Candidatus Pseudothioglobus singularis PS1: one gene and its partner. The main gene of each other region encodes a partner of the protein of the gene in region 2 in a complex. Links are inferred from orthologs where the notes say so. Each region holds a gene or a part of one and is shown on either strand. Other genes may lie near its edges.

Region 1 (3,265 bases), 540 kb from region 2 along the record:
TTTGGCATAGATATTGAGTATATCTCTCATATGTATTGTTCCAATAATATTGTTTTCTGATCCTTCAAAAAGAAGTAGACGGTTGTGTTGAATTCGTTTAAATTGCTCAAATAATTCTTCATCATCATTGGCATCGGCACTAACTAACTCATGGTGCGGAATCATAATATCCTCAACTTTAACTTTTTCAAGATCAATAATATTGAGCAACATGCTCTGATAATTCTTTGACATTTGCGATTTTGAATCTTTGACAGCCATTCTGAGCTCTTCAGAATTTAAAATATCTTTACTAACATTTTTAAGTCCAAGTAGCTTTAAAATAAATTTAGAGATGATCGATATTAGATAGATTAGAGGCTTGAAAATTTTTATCAGTATCTCTAATATCCAAGACGCAGGTAATGCAATTTTTTCAGGATTTTTGGCTGCAAAAGTCTTTGGCGTATTTTCTGCAAATACTAGAATGACCAAAGTCAGAACTAATGAGGCAACGATGACTGAGCCCTCTCCAAATAATTTTAAAGAGAGAAGAGTTGCAATACTTGCTGCAAGTATGTTGACAAAGTTATTGCCAAGTAAAATACCTCCAATCAAGTAATCAATTTTGTTTAGAAGTTTCTCTACTCTTTTGGCTTGAGCATTATTCTTTGCACTTAGAGCTTTGAGTCGATAGCGATTGAGCGCCATCATCGAAGTTTCTGATGCGGAAAAGAATGCCGAAGCAATAATAAGAATAAAAAGTATAAAACTTAGCCAAAAAGTCGACAGTGATTCCAATCAGTCACCCAAAATAGTCAATGAGGTTATATTTTAACCTTAAATCAACTTAATGGACTAAAACAAGCAGGTATGCCTACTATCGTAAATTATCAAAAGCATTAAGGCCAGGATAGACCGCCATGCTTCCTAATTCCTCTTCAATCCTGAGAAGGCGATTATATTTCGCTAATCTGTCAGAGCGAGACAAGGATCCTGTTTTAATCTGACCACAACTTGTCGCAACTGCCAGATCAGCGATTGTTGTATCTTCAGTTTCACCACTTCTGTGCGACATCACACACGTGTAATTTGCCTCAAGCGCCATCTTCATCGCGTCAAACGTTTCAGTAAGCGTACCAATTTGATTTACTTTAATAAGTATTGAGTTTGCGATATTATTATCAATTCCTTTTGCAAGAATCTCACTATTAGTTACAAAAAGATCATCACCAACCAGTTGAACAGAATTTGCCAATCTATGAGTAAGCATTTCCCAGCCCTCCCAGTCATTTTCATCCATACCGTCTTCAATTGAGATAATTGGGTATTTTTTGACCCATGATACAAGATAATCAACAAACTCACTATTTGTTAACTTTAAACCTTCTGATTTTAAATTGTAAGTTCCATCTTTATAAAACTCAGAGCTTGCTGCATCAATGCCAATAAAAATATCTTTTCCAGGAGTATATCCAGCACTTTTAATTGCCTTAATAATGACCTCTAGCGCTTCTTCATTAGATTTCAAATCAGGTGCAAAGCCGCCTTCATCACCCACAGCAGTATTAAGCCCTTTTTTATCAAGGACAGCTTTTAAATGATGAAAAATTTCAGTGCCATACCGAAGCGCCTCTTTGAAGCTGGGAGCACCTGCCGGAATAATCATAAATTCTTGAATATCAACACTATTATTGGCATGTTCACCTCCATTAATAATGTTCATCATTGGAACAGGTAATTGAAAAGAATTTGAAAAATTAAATGAACGAAATAAAGATTGGTTTTGGGATTTAGCATTTGCCTTGGCGCACGCAAGAGATACTGCTAGTATTGAGTTTGCACCAAGTCTGGATTTTGTTTCTGTGCCATCTAAATCAATCATTGTCTGATCAATCATTTTTTGGTTTGATACTTCTAAATCTTGAAGAGCAGAATTTATCTCGGTATTTATAAATTTAACTGCTTTAAGAACGCCTTTACCAAGGTAGCGATTTTTGTCACCATCTCTAAGCTCTAAAGCCTCTCTTTGGCCTGTTGAAGCTCCTGAAGGGACGATGGCTCGACCAACAATGCCATTAGTTAAGGTTACATCAGCTTCAACAGTAGGATTTCCTCTTGAATCTAATACTTCACGCGCATTAATTTTTTGAATCTTCATCTTGAGATTTGTAAGTTAAAAAAAGAAATTTTATAGTTGGACAATTGATTCTTTGTTACAAATTGTTTCAGAGTTAATCAAAGAATGATTTCATTTTACCAAAAAATGAGTCAGACTCAGGGTGATGCTTGGCCTCACAAGAGTTTGAAAAGTCTTTTAATAACTTCTTTTGTTTGGAGTTTAAATTGACAGGAGTTTCAACTTTGACTTGGCACAGTAAATCACCAGAACCACTATGCCTCATTGCTGGCATGCCTTTACCTCTCAACCTAAAAAGTTTAGAGGTTTGTGTGCCTGCTGGAACGTTAATTTTTAGCTTGCCTTTGAGTGTAGGCACTTCAATTGACCCACCAAGTGCTGAGGTTGCAAAATCAATTGGAACTTCGCAATACAAATCATTCCCATCACGCTCAAATATAGCATGCTCTTTGATATGAATTTGAACATATAGATCTCCATGAGGGCCACCACGCAAGCCAGCCTCACCCTCACCACTGAGTCTTATTCGATTACCAGTGTCTACACCTGCTGGAATTTTTACAGACAGAGTTTTTTGATTCCTAACAACGCCCTGACCACGACAGGTTCCACAAGGAGATTCAATTTTTTCACCAGACCCATTACATTGATTGCAAGGACGCTGGACAGCGAAAAAACCTTGTTGCATAGTCGTTTGACCTGTTCCACGACAATTTCCACAAGTTTTAACAGAAGTTCCAGGTTTTGCGCCGCTTCCAGAGCATGTATCACAGGTATCATTTTTTGGGACTCTTATTTTGACTGTATCGCCATCAGCAGCTTGTTTTAAATCAATTTCTAAATCATATCGAAGGTCTGAGCCTCTGTTGTCTGGTTTTGAATTGCCACCACCAAAAATATCTCCAAAAATGTCACCAAAACCTCCAGCACCACCGAATGGGTTACCACCACCAAAGCCTTGTCCACCTTGTTCTACACCTGCATGCCCAAATTGATCATAGGCTGATCTTTTTTGCGGATTTGAGATAACGTCATAAGCTTTACGGACTTCCTTAAATTTTTTTTCTGCACCAACCTTGTCATCCGCATTACGATCTGGATGATATTTCATAGCAAGGCGCTTATAGGCTTTTTTTATTTTGGCTT
Region 2 (4,869 bases):
TCCTAATCCATCACTAATGATGAGAGCTGAATCTTTTAAAGCCCATTTCATGAAAGGCGTCTCAGATCCATACATTAAGTCATAGCACAAAGCACCCTCACAAAGACCTTTTGGTAAATTAAGCATAGTTCCATCTATGGAAGAACTTGTTGCATTAATAACTATATTAACAGGCTTGGATTTAATTTGATCAATACCAAATCCACAAACCTTTCCATACTCAGAAAATTCATTTGCCAATCTCAATGATTTTTCTTTAGTTCGATTAGCTAATAAAATTTTCTCAGGATTTTTATCTAGTATTGGTTTGAGAATGCCCCGAGTTGCACCACCAGCTCCAATAATTAAAATTTCTTTATCTCGAAGGGTTTGTTCTAAATTTCTTTCAAGATCATTAACAAGACCCTTGCCATCAGTATTTTCCCCAAAAATGATGTTGTTATCGATCTTAATGGTATTTACCGCCCCTGCAGCTTTTGCTTCATCAGTTAAGTCATCTGCAAAGTTATAGGCATTAATTTTAAAAGGAAGCGTAATATTGAATCCAGAGCTGCCAGAACTCATAAATTTTTCTGCTGTCAAATTGAACGCATCAACTGGCGATAGAATTTTTTCATAAGACAGTTCAATATCAAATTCTTTTGCAAATTCATGATGAATCATAGGTGATAAGCTATGATCTACAGGGTTTCCAATGACACCAAATTTACGCATAAAATCTTATGAAGGTTCTTCGTCTGGTTTTATTGTTGAATTCTTATTATTCTCTAATGACTTTACAGCAATATCTGCATTTTTAGGTTTGGCTTTAGAAGCTACCTTTTTTGCTGGTTTACGAGTTGTTTTCTTTGGAGTCTTAGGATCTTTACTCTTGTCTGTTTTAGTGGTGACCTCAACAGGCTTCGTAGCAACCTCAACAGGCTTCGTAGCAACCTCAACAGGCTTCGTAGCAACCTCAACAGGCTTCGTAGCGACCTCAACAGGTCTGTTTACTGTATCACTTGGCTTTTGGTTAGAATTTGTAGTATTTTTCTGATTTCTATTTCTATTTCTGTTTCTATTTTGATTATTTTTATTATTTTTATTTTTTTGACCCTCATCCTTTGATTCATTAGCAGTAGGTTTTGGATTTTGGGTGTTGTTCTGATTTTCCTGTGAACTCTTATTCTGGCTCCTATTCTGGTTCCTATTCTGGTTCCTATTCTGATTTCTACTTCTATTTCGACTTGGAGCTCTTGTATTTTTAGATTTAGGAGCAGGTTTTTTATCTGAAGAGAATATTTCAGTGAGCTTGCTCATAAATGAGACTTTCTTTTCAGGCATTTTCGTTGATGGCTGATTAGTTGATATTGCTGGAATATCAGGTTTATCGACATAATTAATCACATTGGGATTTTCCTGAGGCTTGGATACGCCTTGGAAGCTCTTATGGTGCGATCTTTTATCTCCCTTCTGCTTGTTCACTGTATAGTGAGGAAAGTGCATATATTGATTTGGAAGTAGCGTAATTTTAATGCCATGCTTCTCTTCCATTTCAATGATGTTATGCCGCTTTTCATTTAATAAGTAGGTAATGACTTCGACGCTTGACTGGATTGTTATATCGCCACCATTTTTGTTCGAGTTAAGATTGTCTTCAAGTTGGCGAATAATTCTTAATGACAATGATGGTATGGTTGGGTTGGTTCCACTTCCGTTACATACTGAACAGGTTTTCCCAGTTGATTCTGCAACCGAGTTCATGAGTCTTTGACGCGATAATTCAAGTAAACCAAATCTTGAAATGTTTCCAATCTGAACGCGAGCCCTATCATTCGCTGTTGCTTTTTCCATTAACTTTTCGATAGCTGTTCTATGAGACTCAGATGCCATATCAATAAAGTCAATAACTACAAGGCCACCAATATCCCTTAATTGAAGCTGTAATGCGATTTCCTCGGCAGCATCTAGGTTAGCCTTGTAAGCAGTGTCTTCAATGCTAGTGCCTTTAGTTGCCCTTGCAGAGTTAATATCAATTGCTGTAAGTGCCTCTGTTGCATCAAAAACAATAGTTGCACCTGACCTTAAAGCGACTTCCCTGTTAAAGACATTTTTAACTTGTGACTCCACGCTCATGTGAGCAAAAAGTGAGTGGTCAGTTACATCGAAGAACTTTATTTTATCAAGATAGTGAGGCATTACAAAATTTGTAAAGTCACGCGCTTTTTGGTAGGTTTCTAAGTCATCAATAATGACACTATCAGTATCTTCTCTCAAATAGTCACGAAGAGCTCTAATTGTAATATCACTCTCTTGATAGATTAAAAAAGGACCATCCTGATTTTTAGTTTCTGTTTTAATAGATTTCCAGAGCTGAGTTAAATGGTCAACTTCCCACTGAAGTTCACTCACCCCTCTTCCGGCGCCTTCAGTTCTGATAATCAATCCAGAATGTTTTGGGACATTAAGGCTCGGTAGTAAATTTTTTAAGTCTTGGCGATCTGAGGCATTAATTTGCCTTGAGATGCCTGAGCTTTTTGGGTTATTTGGCGTCAAAATCATATAAGCACCCGCCAAGTTGATGAAGGTACTAAGGGCAGCACCTTTATTACCTCGCTCTTCTTTTTCAACCTGGACGATAATTTCCTGTCCTTCTTTAAGGACATCACTTATGGTGAGTTTGTCACCCTTTGGTTTAATGCCTTCAGCAAAAAAAGGAGACACCTCTTTGAAGGGGAGAAAGCCATGCTTGTCTTTACCATAGTCAACGAAAGCAGCCTCTAAGGATTGCTCTACGCGTGAAATTTTGGCTTTGTAGATATTGCCTTTAGTTTTCCTGTTAAGGCTTGTTTCTATATTAAGGTCAGTAAGCTTTTGGTTCCTGACGATTGCAACCCGGATCTCTTCCTTGTGGGTAGCATTTATGAGAATGTGATTCATTATGAAGTCCTGTTATATCTGGACTATTGAGTGCGTACATATCCCCAATACTTATGTATTGAATAGGAATTAAGGTTTGATTAAAAAGATTCATCAATTGCTAAATAAGTTATGTATGTGGCATCAATAAGCCCATAAAAAAATAGTTCGTTACAATATCTCGATTTTATTAATTTTTTGAAATATTATAAAAAAATTCTTGTTGGTCAAAAAAATGTTTGACAATATAATTATACCACATATTGACCTACACATCCTATTTACTGGTTTAGGGTGCGACCCCCATCAATATTGATTATTTGCCCCGTAATATAGTTTGAGTTTGCTAAAAATAATACTGTGTCTGCAATATCCTGAGGAGAGCCTTGCCTATGAAGTGCTATTCTTTCAAGCATAAGGTTTTTATCATCTTCAGAGATCTCAGCACTGTCCTGAGGCCAAAGAATTGAACCCGGGGAAACACCATTCACTCTAATTCTGGGAGCAAGCTCTTTGGCCAAGGTTTGAGTCAGCATTTTTAAGCCTGCCTTGGAGATGTTGTAAATAGCATGTTTTTTTAATGGCCTTTCAGAATGAATATCAATAATATTAATAATTGAGCCATCATTTTTGGATAGTGTTTTACTTAGTCCCTTGGATAAGAAAAAAGGTGCTTTTAGATTGATATTTATCACATCATCCCAATCTTTCATTTCACTATCCTCGACTGATTTTGGATAAAAAACAGAAGCATTATTGACTAATAAATCGATTGACTTAATTGAGCTAACTAAAGAGTCGAGTTCATCTATATTGTTTAAATTCCCTAAGACAATCTCTACAGAATTAGCCCGAATTGAGTTAAGTTCATCACATAGCAACTGAGCTTTATCTTTTGATTGATTGCAGTGAATAATAATGTTAAATTGATTGTGATGAAGGGTTTTGACAATCTGAGCGCCAATTCTTGCTGCACCGCCGGTAATTAATGCTGTTTTCATTGAATTCTCTTAAAAAATGTATTTGTTGTTTTATAAAATTTATCTAGCGATCACAGTATAAAATATTTCCACATATGAGCCTCGAAGATATTATATCTAAAACCATTAAGGACAATAACAATCCAATTGGTTTTGATGTTTTTATGAATCTTGCTTTGTATCATCATCAGTTTGGCTATTATCGATCAAATAAAACGATATTTGGCCATAAAGGTGACTTCATTACAGCGCCAGAAACGTCCGATCTTTTTGGCTTTTGTCTCGCCAGGCAATGTAAACAGGTCTTAAATAATGGTAATATTCTAGAGTTTGGTGCTGGAAGTGGAATACTTGCCGCCCAAATTCTATTTGAATTGGGAAGGCAAAACTCACTTCCTGAAAAATACTTTATTATTGAATTAAGTGCCCAACTTAAAAAAACACAGCAAAAGACTCTTAAAAAGGCTTTACCTGAAATTTATAATCGTGTTGAATGGTTAACTGAGCTTCCCAGTAACTTTAAGGGAGTGGTGGTTGCTAATGAGGTTCTAGATGCGTTTCCTGTCAAAAGAATCACACTTTCAAACAATCAGTTTTATGAATTGGGAGTTGACTATATTGATAATTGCTTTCAATGGAAAAGGTTTGAGCAGCCTTACTTAAAATCTGAAACTACCTATGGAGGTAATTTGCCTGAGGGTTACACCACTGAAGTAAGTCTTCAATCCGATGGCTGGATTAAATCTCTATATGATCTTATGAGCGAAGGCGTTGTTCTATTAATTGATTATGGGATGAGTCAATCTGAATATTTACATCCCCAGCGAACTGATGGCACCCTGAAGTGTTTTTATAGACACAAATCAAACAATAATCCCTTTATTCAAATAGGGGATCAAGACATAACAGCTTCAGTTAACTTTACAGATATTTATAAAAGCTCGATTGATTCTGGCTTTAAGGTCGGTGGATATTCGACTCAGTCCATGTT

What was found. The genes of interacting proteins can lie anywhere in the genome.
Region 1: the proteins of W908_RS03495 (region 2) and eno are in contact, whole or in part, in a solved structure (PDB 2FYM), measured with the Escherichia coli proteins. The link is inferred for Candidatus Pseudothioglobus singularis PS1 from one-to-one orthologs.

Annotation. Positions count from the first base shown.
Region 1 is NZ_CP006911.1:1,214,126-1,217,390, reverse strand. The notes cover bases 1-2,978. They hold eno (phosphopyruvate hydratase), read right to left. Parts: upstream 2,141-2,978; coding sequence 860-2,140; downstream 1-859. Other genes in these bases: dnaJ (molecular chaperone DnaJ), read right to left, coding at 2,214-2,978; W908_RS06175 (HlyC/CorC family transporter), read right to left, coding at 1-780. Outside these bases: more of dnaJ, read right to left, coding at 2,979-3,265. UniProt on the Escherichia coli protein: Catalyzes the reversible conversion of 2-phosphoglycerate (2-PG) into phosphoenolpyruvate (PEP). It is essential for the degradation of carbohydrates via glycolysis.
Region 2 is NZ_CP006911.1:678,034-682,902, forward strand. The notes cover bases 321-3,275. They hold W908_RS03495 (Rne/Rng family ribonuclease), read right to left. Parts: upstream 2,920-3,275; coding sequence 721-2,919; downstream 321-720. Other genes in these bases: aroE (shikimate dehydrogenase), read right to left, coding at 321-714; W908_RS03500 (pteridine reductase), read right to left, coding at 3,180-3,275. Also shown: more of aroE, read right to left, coding at 1-320; more of W908_RS03500, read right to left, coding at 3,276-3,899; W908_RS03505 (class I SAM-dependent methyltransferase), read left to right, coding at 3,974-4,869. UniProt on the Escherichia coli protein: Endoribonuclease that plays a central role in RNA processing and decay. Required for the maturation of 5S and 16S rRNAs and the majority of tRNAs. Also involved in the degradation of most mRNAs.